One region of the Paenibacillus sp. JT22N12 genome, then DNA from elsewhere that is predicted to be linked to it. Evidence: riboswitches for the same ligand, from Rfam matches in the RefSeq annotation. Region 1 holds a riboswitch; each other region holds the start of a gene.
The links. Region 1 has a riboswitch for cyclic di-AMP ahead of AC0YOA_RS33430 (C40 family peptidase). Riboswitches for the same ligand answer to the same signal wherever they lie in the genome.
Positions count from the first base shown of each region.

Region 2: linked by a shared signal. The riboswitch ahead of AC0YOA_RS06290 (TrkH family potassium uptake protein) and the one ahead of AC0YOA_RS33430 (C40 family peptidase) in region 1 are both predicted to bind cyclic di-AMP.
Region 3: linked by a shared signal. The riboswitch ahead of AC0YOA_RS05850 (3D domain-containing protein) and the one ahead of AC0YOA_RS33430 (C40 family peptidase) in region 1 are both predicted to bind cyclic di-AMP.

Region 1 is NZ_JBWDNU010000016.1:54,129-58,567, reverse strand. It holds gene AC0YOA_RS33435 (DEAD/DEAH box helicase) at 1-1,556, opposite strand, end outside; gene AC0YOA_RS33430 (C40 family peptidase) at 1,860-2,360, opposite strand; cyclic di-AMP (ydaO/yuaA leader) riboswitch at 2,366-2,519, opposite strand; gene AC0YOA_RS33425 (hypothetical protein) at 2,917-3,732, opposite strand; gene AC0YOA_RS33420 (M1 family metallopeptidase) at 3,798-4,439, opposite strand, start outside.
Region 2 is NZ_JBWDNU010000002.1:139,245-143,683, forward strand. It holds gene uvrC (excinuclease ABC subunit UvrC) at 1-1,521, shown strand, start outside; gene AC0YOA_RS06285 (CPBP family intramembrane glutamic endopeptidase) at 1,490-3,127, opposite strand; cyclic di-AMP (ydaO/yuaA leader) riboswitch at 3,371-3,573, shown strand; gene AC0YOA_RS06290 (TrkH family potassium uptake protein) at 3,652-4,439, shown strand, end outside.
Region 3 is NZ_JBWDNU010000002.1:50,432-54,870, reverse strand. It holds gene AC0YOA_RS05860 (acetylxylan esterase) at 1-110, opposite strand, end outside; gene AC0YOA_RS05855 (polysaccharide deacetylase family protein) at 353-1,282, shown strand; gene AC0YOA_RS05850 (3D domain-containing protein) at 1,345-2,016, opposite strand; cyclic di-AMP (ydaO/yuaA leader) riboswitch at 2,130-2,368, opposite strand; gene AC0YOA_RS05845 (PAS domain S-box protein) at 2,446-3,903, opposite strand; gene AC0YOA_RS05840 (TetR/AcrR family transcriptional regulator) at 4,034-4,439, opposite strand, start outside.

The DNA.
Region 1 (4,439 bases):
TGGAGGCGGCTAACCTCCAGATCCTCCGCCGCGACCATCGCTGTAATCTGCTGGGAAAGCACATCAAGCGGCTCCTGCGGCAGTACGATCTCCTCGATATCACGGCGTGTGATATCGCGGCAGAGCACGGCGGATTCCGGCAGCTCGCTGCGGCCGCGGGCCAGGATGAAGCCGCGGCTCACATCGCCCACGGCATGCCCGGCGCGCCCGATCCGCTGAATGCCGGCTGCGGCCTGCTTCGGGGAATCGATCTGAATGACCAGCTCGACATGTCCGACATCGATGCCGAGCTCCAGTGACGAGGTGGCCACGAGGCAGCGCAGCTCGCCTGCCTTGAGCATGTCCTCGATCGTTAGCCTGCGCTCGCGAGCGAGGCTGCCGTGATGGGCGCGCGCCATTTCATAGCCGGCATGCTCGTTGAGCCGGAGCACAAGCCGCTCGCACAGCCGGCGGCTGTTGACGAAGATCAGCACAGACCGGGCGTCGTTCATTAACTGGAACACCCGGTCAACGATCGGCAGCCAGACGGCTTCGCGAGTCTTGGCCGGCTTGCTGAGATCGGGCATCGTAACCCGAACCTCAATGGACTTTGACATTCGGCTCAGGACGACCGTAACAGGCCGCTGACTGTAGCCAAGCGGGTGCGGGTGCTGCCCGGTCTCTGCACCCACTCCGGCTGCAGGTGGCATGGAGCCGCTATTTTGTACGGAATCCGGTGTTGCTGAGGAGAGAGGAAGCCCGCCCGCCTTGTGCCCGGAGCTCGTATCCGCTTTCTGCGGGCTGACGGCTTCCTCCCGGCCGCCGGCCGCCCGCGGCGCGTCCGCAGCTGGATGGCCGGCCGCCGCATCGGCCCGCTGCTCCCAGCCTCCGAGGAAGCGGGCAACGCGTTCAAGCGGCTTTTGTGTCGCCGAGACTCCGATGCGCTGCACCGGCTTCAGGCATAACGCACTGAGCCGCTCCAACGACAGGGATAAATGAGCTCCCCGCTTGTCTCCAGCCAGCCCGTGGATTTCATCCACAATGACCGTTTCCACCGTCTGCAGCATGCCGCGTCCTTTCTCGGAGGTAAGCAGGAGGTAGAACGATTCAGGGGTGGTAACCAGCACATCCGGCGGATTGCGCACCATTCTGGCGCGCTCGCTTGAGGACGTATCCCCGGTCCGCACGGCTGAGCGTACTCCCGGCCAAGCAAGGGTCTCCGCCCTTTGATGCTCTTCATGGAAACGTTCAATAGCTTCCATGAAGCCGATGATATGGTACTGAATATCGTTATTAAGCGCCTTCAAGGGCGTAATATAGAGTGTGCGTACACCTGGCTTCCAGCTGCTGCCCGGGGCCGTGGCGGCGATTTTGCCCACTGCGATTCCGTTCAGGCAGGGCAGCAGCGCCGCAAGTGTTTTACCGGAGCCGGTCGGTGCTGCGATGAGCGTATGACGATTTTCCATGATTGAAGCCCACGCGTCCAGCTGAATATCGGTCGGCTCGCCGAAGGCCTGCCGGAACCACCCCGCAAGAGTCGGATGAAACACCTGCAGCGCAGGGGAAAGCTCTGTCATCACCTAACAGCTCCTTTCATTCATACATCAAGGTTGGGATTGTGGTTATATTATACCCATTTTCCCTCTGATTGCGAGATTCGCCGGCACCCTCCGCACTTCGCCCGGGTCTATAGGGTCCATTTTGATGGCATCCAGCATGCGCTGGACTGTTTGAATACCGGAACATACGGGGTATATATAGGTGCCGCTTCTTATTTCATACACCCAAATGAAAAAGCAAAAACCGCAGCTGCTTGTCCAATCGGACAAGCAGCTGCGGCTATGCATCAGCATTCGTTAGCGAATGCTTATCGACACTGATCAACCAGCGTCTTCGCTGTCAACCAATTCATCAGAAGGTTCGTCAGCGTATTTCTCGAATGTCTCAGGGCTCATTACGCGGCGGGCAGTAACATAGCGTTTAACGTAGTAAGAGTCACTGAGGCTGCTAATGGTAACGCCCTTGCTGGAGGAGGAATGAGCAAACTTGCCGTCTCCAACATAAATGCCGACGTGCGAAATGCCGCGACCATTCGTATTAAAGAATACGAGATCACCAGCAATCAAGTCGTCCTTGACTACTTTCTTGCCCAGCTTGGACTGAGCGGAGGATGAATGCGAGATCGAGACGCCGAGTTTGTCAAACACGTACATCGTAAATCCGGAGCAGTCAAATCCTTTGTTAGTCGTCCCTGCCGTGCGGTAAGGAGTGCCGATCACATCACTGATAACGCCGTCCATTTTGGAGTCTGCTAGTGCGCTCCCAACTTGGAATAAGAGTACCAATGCTAGACCGATGAGTAGTGCAGAAACTTTTTTCAAAAAATGTGACCCCTTCCGGTTGCCTGCGAGGTTAGCTGTGGGGTTCGGTTGAAGGCTCCCTATGATACCCTCTGACATTCGTTGCAGCGAATGTCGGGATCAATTCACCCAAGATGGTTCCCCCGCTTCTCATCCAAGAGAATTCGGCAATTTTTTCATGCTGGCATACTAATTCTGTTTTTTTAGCGAATCTCCTTCCAAATTCACAATTTGTTCACAAATTAGAATTATTAGAGTGAAACTTTTTGACAACTCGTCTCGTTATCTTATTGCAAAAAATGCGAAAGGTCCTTCCGGCATTTGCAGGAGCCTTTTTTTTGTGGTCTAAACTTGAGTCTCAAGTCCAGGCAGGGAGATGAACGCTTCCGGTTTCACCCGCATTATCGACAATATCTGACTGCGCCTGTTTCTCTAATTCGCCTTTCAGATGTCATATTTTCAAAACAAAGAGGGACCAACCGCATCATAACGGCTGATCCCTCTTTGATATTATAGATTCTTGCCGGCAGCTGAACCGACTTCTGCCTGCTTACTGTTTCACTAATAAGAGCGGTGGTCAGGTCTGCTTGGAATGCCATACTTCATATTGCGAGGCTACCGTCCAAACCTTCATAACCGTACGAATCAGATGATAGCTTTGGTGCAAAATGAGTGCAATCAATCCGGCCCAGAGCATGGAGGCCGAGGCCATAGTCAGACTGAGCGCCATTCCAATGGCCCACATTAGCAGCGAGATGCCGGCCAGCGGAATAAGATGCCGCACCCCGCCCCAGAATGAGCGAAGCGCGCCGTTTCCGGACACAACGCCGAACTGCATGGCGAGGAAGAGCAGGTGGAGCAGTGCCGCCCACACCAGCCAACCGCCGGCCCAGGGCCCGATCTTGTTGGCGATGTCCGCCAGACTGCCGCTGCTGAGCAGGGCATCAAGCGCTTTGGGCAGCAGCCACACGCCCGGAGCCAGCGTCAAGGCCGTTTCGATGCCGTATAGCAGTGCAATCGGCTTCCACGCCGTGCGGATTCCTTTGATAAATCTTGTGCCGTTCTCATCCTGGGCATGATGCAGGGAATGGAACAGCCCGGCGTTCAGGAACGGGGTCAGGAGCATGCGCCCGAGCAGCAGACTTGCGAAGAGCCAGATATAGGGACGAATGAGATCGGTCTTGAGCAGCTGGAACTGCGCCTCCGTCAGGAAAAGCGCCACAGCTCCGTCCGAGGGTGCGCTGTCCGGGTAACGCTTCAGCAGCGGGACCATAATTCCTTCAACCGCACGGTAGAGGAAGAAGCCCCACAGCAGCTCATACAGGAACAACATAATAATGATGTAAAAATGCTTCATCGTCAGATGCCAGCCTTGCTTCACATGATGGTTCATGCAAGCCTTCACCTCCTTTTTTCTCCATTTGTGCGATGGGTACCTGCCGGCCCCAGGTCGCCAGGCTACCAGGCAAGGGAAGTGAAGATCCCCTCCAGCAGCTTGGCGACGCCAATGCTCCAGCGCGTTTGTACCTTCTCCGGAAGCTCGGCTTTCATGAAATTGTTAATATGCTTGTTGTCGAGCACGTTCTCATTCTGCGGATCAATCGCTGCCCAAAGCAAAGGAGAGGAATGCACCAGCTTATATTGAATGTGCATCTGCGCCGCATCCCAAACCTTCGGCAGGGTCGTCCCGTCGGCAAACTGGAAAACAATCGGGACAGGTCCGTAGCTCCCGCCATTCTTGCGGATCAGCACGGTTGACTCATACTTCACAGTGCCGTTTTCCTTCACAGGCTTGACCGCAATCGATTCAACCGAATAGTCGGACATCTGATTGCCGTAGACAAACTGGCTGAAATAATCGTTCCACTTGGTCTTGGTGACCTGCTCCACAACATGCTGGAAATCCGCCGTGGACGGATGCTTGAACTTGTATTTCTGGAAGTACGTCCGCATGATCTTGCTCATGATCTTCGGACCGACCTGTTTCTCGATGCCGAACAGGACGAGCTTGGCCCGCATGTACACATTTTCCGCATAATGATTATGGCTGTGGTAGGACCAGGAAAGCTGCTTGAGCGGTGCGGGATCGGTCATGTAGCT
Region 2 (4,439 bases), on a different contig from region 1:
CAATGCATAGCGCCATGCGAGTACGATATCGCTCCCGGAACCTATGAGGCGATGACCCAGGAAATTACGCGTTTTTTGAACGGCGGCCACGATGAGGTGAAGAAGACGCTTCAGGCCAAAATGGCCGCAGCCGCCGAGGAGCTGGAGTTTGAACGGGCCAAGGAATTCCGCGATCAGCTGGTGGCAATCGATGCGGTCATGGAGAAACAGAAAATCACATTAGCAGACGCGATGGACCGCGATGTGTTCGGTTATTTCACCGACAAGGGCTGGATGTGTGTGCAGATCATGTATATGCGCCAGGGCAAGCTGATTGAGCGCAGAGCGACCTCATTTCCTTATTATGGCGAGGCTTATGATGACTTTATGACATTCGTGACTCAATATTACAGCGATAATCCGGCGCTGCCGAAGGAAATCCTGCTGCCCGCACCGGAAGTGGCGGCGCTAATACAGGAACAGCCCCAATTTGACAAGATTGACGCCCCACAGGAGCAGGGCACTCTGAACGGGGATGGAGAGATGCCTGATACAGCTCCGGAGCAGACTGGCAAAGCCGATAATGATAATGATGAGACTTTGCCGGCATCCGTAAGCGATGTGACGGGCACCTCATTGCAGACGTCGGGAGAGGATGAGGAAAACGAAGCGCTGCCGGCAACCGTGGCCGATGAGGTCGGCTCTTCTCTGCAGAAATGGCTCAAGGTCAAAGTATTCGTTCCCCGGCGCGGGCGCAAGCGCGATGTTGTCGCGATGGCTGTCAACAATGCCAAGGTCACGCTGGATGAGAAATTCCGGCTGATTGAGCGGGATGAGGAGCGCACCCTGAAGGCTTCCGAGAGTCTGGCCGCCGCGCTTGGACTTTCCGAGATACGCCGCATTGAGGCGTTCGACAATTCCAACATCCAGGGCACGAATCCGGTTTCTGCCATGATCGTATTCACCGACGGGAAGCCGGATAAGAAGGAATACCGCAAATACAAGGTGAAAACGGTCCAGGGGCCGGATGATTACGAAACGATGCGCGAGGTGGTCAGGCGGCGTTATGAGCGGGTGCTCAAGGAAGGGCTGCAGCTTCCCGATCTGATCGTTATAGACGGCGGCAAAGGCCAGATATCGGCGGCGCTTGATGTGCTGGAGAACGAGCTTGGCCTGTATGTGCCGGTCTGCGGCCTGGTGAAGGACGTCAAGCATAAGACGGCTCAGCTGATGATGGGGGACCCTGCGGAGATTGTGCCGCTTGCGCGCGACAGCCAGGAGTTTTATCTGCTGCAGCGCATTCAGGACGAAGTTCACCGTTTTGCCATATCCTTCCACCGGGAGCAGCGCGGCAAGTCCATGATCGCGTCCAAGCTGGACTCCATCCCCGGGATCGGGGAGAAACGGCGCAAGCTGCTGCTCAAGCATTTTGGCTCGATCAAAAAAATAAAAGAAGCCGGAATTGAAGATTTCCGGCCTCTGTCCATCGGCGAGAAGCTCGCCGCACAAATCATTGAAGCGTTGAGGGAGGAGCCGCAATAAGCGGTCTCGTCCTTTTTTTCTTGTCATGCAGGTAACGTAGTCCCCATGCAATGGGAATAGGCAGCAGGATGTAGACGATGCCCATGATGATATTGCCCGGCGTTCCCGTGAAGATCAGGGAAATGGCCATCATGATGCTGTCGAATACGGCATGGGCGAATACGACCGTGAGAAAACCGTACCGCAGAAACATGAAGCTGAAGATGAGCCCGATAACGGTCAATTCAAGCAGCCGTGTGGTGGAAGGGAAAATCGGATATGTAACATGGCCAAGTGCCCATATGATAGTGGGAATAAGCGAAGCGACGAATGTATTGTTGAACCATTTTTTGAAAAGGCCGATTCCGAAAAAACGGTACAAAGCCTCCTCCGAAATGGCGGCGCACCAGGCCAGCATGGGGAAGATCCACAAAATGCCCAGGTTGTATGGAGACTGCGTGACATCCGAGGTTGACCATGCGCCGGTAACATTCACCAGCACGATGAAGATGACGGTCTGCAGTCCCAGCAGCAGGAAAGCAATCAGATAACCGAGCCACATGCTGCGCCATACATGATCGCCATAACCCTCCTCGCCCATTCGCGGCCACATACGTTTGCCCATTGAGTTCCACAGGGCGTCGCCGCCGACAAGGGAGAAATAAACGGCAATGCCCATCACAATCGTGACGACACAGGTAATGCCGACATTAATGGCCGCGTAGGCCATCGCATTAGGGTCCTCGCCGGCGCTCGCCAGCAGACCGTCCATGAGATTGAAGTCATTCGCCAAGTACATAACGAGGAACAGCAGAGTCAGTACAATACCGCGTGTAAACGAGGAATGCTTGCGGTAAAGCGCGGCATAGACGATTGCAATGACGAACAGGACAAAGGAAAGCAGAATGCTGCCGAGCAGGGACAGGAAAGAAGCAAGCTTCTGCTGGGCCTGGACATAGCTCGAATAACTGGCCGGAACCGTGAAGCCGGGCTTGTATTCGGCAATGATGAGCGCTCCATCACTTGTTCTCTCTGTTCTCATCGCAAGCATCAGCTGCGATTCTCCGATCGTATAGCCGTTAACCTTGTACGAGATCCTGCCTGTTTCCGGGTCTGCCTTGGTCACGCTTAGTTCATTCGCTTTAAATCCTTGGGAGACGGCATATTTCATGGCAGCGTCGCTTATCTGGGTTGCTTGCGGTATAGTGGTATGGATCTCCTTGTATTGGTTCCAGCCGACGACCTTGGCTTCCTGCATATGCACATAAATAAAAATCTGGCTGCCGTCAGGCATCGCCGCCGTGACCTGGAAAGTGTCGGTGGGGAAGCGGCTGTCATACTTTTTGTCATAGGTGTCGGTCTGCTTCTCCTTGGACAGATAACCGTAAAGCATCGAATCGGATTGGTGGACCGCATGAATGCTCTCCGGCAGCTGCTTGAATTGCTGCAGGGCAAAATCCTCAGCAATCTGCTCGGCTTTGCTTTTGGCGATTACCTTCTTGCTGCCCGAGTCAAAAAAAGACTCAGAGGTTTGCGGTACAACTTGTACGAGCAAATAAATAACAATGCCAATAACGCCTAACCATGCATAGAATTTCCAGTTGGGCCGCAGCTGATAATCATTCATGTTTGCACCTCTAATCTCAATATACAAGCAGTAAACCGCATACATCTACCTTATCATAGTTGTCTCGGTAATATCCATGCGAATGCTCGCAAATACGTTTTGTGGTCGAGTTAAATGGACAATAATGAACAGGATGTGCCGATTTGGACCCGAGGGTCGTCTTTTTTGCCTGAAAACGGTTGCTTTCCTCCTTAATTGTCGTTTGTTTTTTCCAGAACAATGCAACTATAATGTGTATCAATTGCATATGAAAAGCCGAATTTCGAAATGAAAACGGGGGAACCATACAGCTGTCTTGAACGGGTCGCTTAAGCTTATGCGATTTCATTAAAGGACAGCACGGGGTGAATTTCAACAAGCAGCGTAATTTTGAACTGCTTGTGAATAGGGCAGCTGTTCAAGCCCGAATCCGTCAGCTAACCTCGCAGGCTTCGTGGAACAGGACTCAAACGCATTGGCACTTGGGCTCCCAGTGCTTTTTTTGTGCGCGCAAATCAGCCAGGAGGGGTGGGACAAATCCTACGATGCTATCTTTTTTCAATGTTTACAGATGGTCGCCGCCCCGTATATTGGTAACGGGCTTTGCGTTCATTATTTTGCTTGGAGGCTTGCTGCTTTCCATGCCCTTCGCCTCGCGGGAGGGCTTGCCGACGCCATTTATCGACGCGGTATTTACAGCAACTACGGCAACGTGTGTGACGGGCCTCGTGACTGTGGATACAGGCAGCCACTATTCGGTTCCCGGCCAAATCATTATTATGATGCTGATTCAGCTTGGCGGTCTCGGCTTTATGACCATGGCCACTTTGTTCGCTCTTGTTCTACGCAAGCGTATATCGCTGAAGGAGCGGCTCATTCTGCAGGAGGCGATGAACCAGACCAGCATGGAAGGCATTGTGCGTCTCATACGCAAAGTGATTTTGTACTCGTTGACCATTGAGCTGGTCGGCGCTGTCCTTTTTGCCATCCGCTGGTCGTTTGACATGCCGCTTGGCAAGGCAGTTTATTTTGGCATTTTTCACGCGATTTCATTCTTTAATAATGCGGGCATCGATTTATTCGGCCAGTTCGGGGTTCCGTATGTTAGCCTTACGGAGTATGTTGATGATCCTTTGGTCAATATCGTGACGATGCTGCTGATCATAACAGGCGGGATCGGTTTTATTGTTATCTCGGATCTCGTTGAATATCGCAATAATAAGAAACTTTCGCTTCATTCCAAAGTAGTACTGTCTATGACCGGCTTTCTGATTGTATTCGGAACGGTTGTTGTTTTTATATTCGAGTTCACCAATGCCAGGACACTCGGTTC
Region 3 (4,439 bases), on a different contig from region 1:
TGACGCATTTCATTAAGGGCCCTGTCCCAATAATCATCAAAATCGGCAGGCCGTGGATTTCTTCCTGTATACGCTTGCAATTCGGCAAGCGGCTTATCAATTGTAGGCATTTCTCTAACTCCTTTGCTGTTGTGATTACTTTCCATGTTAGCGGTTTTATTCTTCATCTGTAAAGTTATTTTTGCAGAAAGCTGCCCCGGAACGGACCTTGCCGTCAACGCTGCAGGCAGCTTCGCTTCATGTCATCGACGGTTATCCGCTGCTTCGCATGCATGATCGGAAAACAGAGGGGCACAATGAATAAAGCGCAAGAAAGAAAGGCTTGTCATTTATCAAAATATGGAGGGTTTACATGCTGCGGAATAATCATTGCGTTCGCTTGATACGAAAAACTGTTCTTATCCTCCTCGCAGTCATGATAATCTCCGGCTTACTTGATCCGGTGCGGAGACTTCATGCTGCTCCGCTTGATAAGCTCCCAGCTTCCTTACATATTCAACTTCAGGACGAGCCCGGCATCCTGCCGCTTAACATACCCGGCTTCAGCGAGCCTTCCTTCCAGAGCAGAGAGACAGGCCAGCAGAAGAAAAAGAAAGTTTCGCGCCGTGACGCCACATCCTGGGTAGATCTGCAGCAGCGTTATCCCGGGACCTTCGTTATTGGCGGCCCGCGCAAGGAGAGGAAGGTTGCGCTTACCTTTGACGATGTGCCTGATCCCCGCTACACGTCCAAGGTGCTTGATATATTGGCCCGCCATAAAGTCAGGGCGACTTTTTTTGTAGTCGGATCGCGCGCCGCTTCTTATCCGTCCATAGTCAGGCGCATTGGCAGGGAAGGGCATGTAATCGGCAACCATTCCTATAACCATGCGGTATTCTCGCGTATTTCCCTGTTTGCCTTCCAGCAGCAGATCCGCAATACTGACGCCATATTGCGTCCGCTCGCCGGATATAGTCCCAGATTAATCAGACCGCCCTATGGGGAAGTACTGCCCGGGCAAATTGAGTGGATGAAGCAAAACGGTTATATTGCCGTCAACTGGGATGTCGACTCTGTCGACTGGCGGGGCATCGACAGCAGTACGATATTGTTTAACATCAAGAAAACCCTGCAGCCCGGCTCCATTATTCTTCAGCATGCAGGCGGAGGCATCGGTCAGGATCTATCGGGAACATTAGAGGCGCTGCCCAAACTGATCAAGCTGCTCCGCAGCAAAGGCTATCAAATGGTTACGCTCCCCGAGCTGCTTGGAGAGCCGGCTGCACGAAGCGTAAAGCCCTGAAACCACCAAGCGGCGCCCCTGCAATGGGGCGCCGCTCATTTATGATCGATTATATTGAAGTATTATGATTTGCCAAGAACAAAAACCTTTACATATTGAAACCCGAACTTCTGGGCTTTTTCCTGCGATTGCGGTACGAAGATATCAATGCGATCCCCTTTGATCCCGCTCCCCATATCTGTCGCTACGGCCATCATGCCGCCAACAGGCAAACCGTCATGATCGTAACCGGTGATATACACCTTGCTTCCCATCGGAATACGGTTGGGATCAACTGCGATCGTACCCAGCTTGAGCGGGTTGCCGTAATAGTCAACCGGGCCCCAGCCGTTCTCGGATTCATCAGCTGTATAGGCGCTTGCTTTGGCTTGTACAACATCTGTATAGTTGTAGGCCAGTCCGTTGACTGTCACGGTATTTTTCGGCAGCGCTTTGGCCGTGGATTCCATTTTAATCGCCTTGACCGCCGCGGTTTTCGGAGCTGCTGCCGTTTTTTTCGCTGCCGATCCCGGCACTGTAATGGACAAGCCCGCATAAATATTGGACGGGTCCACGCCTGGATTCGCTTTCACCAGCTGATCAAGCTGCACACCGAATTGCTTGGACAACGTCCAGAAGGTATCATTGTGTTTTGCCTTGTAAACCGCTGCAGCGTTTGCCGCCCCTGCATGGGCAAGAATTGCCAATCCAAGTACAGCTGCTGCCGCGCCTTTTTTCCATTTTGCATTTACCAAAACAAATGTCCTCCTTTTATTTACGGGTTTATAGGCATGTTCTGATACAGAACTGTCTTCAAACTCCGTCATCGCTCAAACAAGGCAGCCTCTCTTCCGATTGGTTAAGTATGCCTGTTTGTGCATGCGGCCTGCGAGGTTAGTTGTCGGATTCGGATTGAGGAGTTCAACCCTACGCCAAAGCGGATATGCCCGCTCCAAAGCGATTCACCCCCAGCGGATTTTCACCCTGCCATTTCGACTGGCTCGGATAATATTCCGCGAGGCAGGAAACAGATTATTGCTTGCTGAAAGCATCTGTTTGCTGCCTCATAAAGATCCCCCGTACGATAAGTTTCGGCTCGCGTTAAAGGATACCATAATTCTATCCCCCAAATACACTGGTAAATAGGTCCAGCCGCGAACAATAACGGGATGAACGCCATTCGTTTATCCCTCTGTCTCCCATTCAAAGGCAGACAGCTCAACTGTGACGGTTGTACCGCTGCTTTCCTCGCTTTCAAATTTCAGCGTACCGCGGTGGGCTTCAATAATGCGCAAGCAAATCATGAGTCCAAGCCCGGTACCGGAGCTTTTGGTCGAGTAGAAGGGGCTGCCTAGACGCTCAAGCTTATCCTTGGGGATTCCCACCCCTTGATCTTGAATGCGGACAATGAGCATACCCGCGTCCCCCTCCTTCAGGGTAATGGATAAATCTCCTCCGCTTGGCATCGCCTCTATGGCATTTTTCATCAAATTGATAAATACCTGCTTGAGCTGATTCTCATCGCAATATACCGTCGGCATCTTCGCGGCAAAATCCTTTTTCATCTCGACATTGTTCATAATCGCCTGCGTTTCCAGCAGCGTAATCACATTCTCCAATATGGAGGCCAGATTATGCTGGCTGAACTGCTTGACCTGGGGCTTGGCCAGCGCCATAAATTCCTGCACGATTGTATTGATCCGGTCCAGCTCCGCAAGCATAATATTGAAATATTCATGATGGTCGCTTACCTTTGTTTTTAGAAACTGCGTAAAACCCTTTAAGGAGGTTAAAGGGTTTCGGATTTCGTGAGCGATTCCCGCCGCCATCTGACCTGCTACCGACAGCTTCTCTGACCGGATAATCGCTTCTTCCTCTCTTTTGCGCTCCGTCAAATCACGAAACACGCTTTGCACAACAAAGGGGCGTCCCTGAAAATTATGAATCCGGATGCCGGAAACCTCTACATCGATGATCCTTCCATCAAGGCTGACGATTTTGGATTTCATAAAGTCCAAAGGTTCATCCGAGGCCAGCAGCAAGCTCATGCGTTCGCTCGTCATTTGCCGGTAATCGGCATGAATCAAATCCATATAGGTAACGGTAAATAATTCCTCAACCCTGGTGGCGCCAAAAAGGAGGAGGCCGGCATTATTCGTATATAAAATCGTTTCCCCGTCATGAACGACGATGGGTTCAGGCAAGTATTTGATCAGGCGCTGATACCTGAGTTCATGCTCGCGTAAAATTTCATCTGCTTTTATCGTACTGGTGACATCCGTCAGCGTACCAACCAGTGCGGGGCGGCCATCATACTCGACCAGTAATCCCTTGGCTTCATAGTAGAACAGACTTCCGTCCTTCCTGAGCCCTCTGAGCCAATTGCGGGCGCCCCTGCCTTCCCCTCTCAACCGACGGCTGATCTTGTCTTTGAAAAATGCCCGGTCTTCCTCGAAGACCAGATCCTTGGGCTGCATACCGATAATTTCCTCACGGGAGTATCCGAACATCTCCGCCAGACACGGATTGACATACGAAATTTGATCTTCATGAAAAAGAAAGACGCCTATCCGCGACTGATCAACCAATTGATGCAGATGAGTGGAAATAAATGACTCGTATTGAGATTGTTGATCCTTCATAAAGCTCATCCCCCGACAGGTTCAAAAGAAGTATCCTTATCAATTCGCTAACATTTTATCATTTCCCTCCATGTCAAAGGACTTATTTACAAAGGCGTTTTAATGCCGGTCTCTTGTTTTTTCATCGATATTAGGCCTTCATACCTGCCACCAATGTTCTTACTCCTTGATTGTAAATGGGGAGCGTCCTCTCCAAAAGTGAATCGATGGATTCCAGACTGCCATTATAGGTGTGGACGAATCCCTGCATGTAATAAAATAAAATGCGCGCACGATTGAGCGCCGCTTCAGCGTCGGCAGCAGAACCCTTGTCATCCACCACATTGTCCAGCGCCTTAATCAGATGGCCGAATATACGGTTGCGGATCTGATTCACTTCGAGCTCGGGCTCCGGCTCATCCACCCTGCCGCTTCCCGATGTGGTCAGAACATTGAAGAAGCTGCCGTTGCTCAGGCAAAACACAGCATATTCCTGGCAGGCGCCAATCAATTTGTCCAGCGGGGCTGCGTTCGCGTCTCCCAGCCTCTCCAGCATC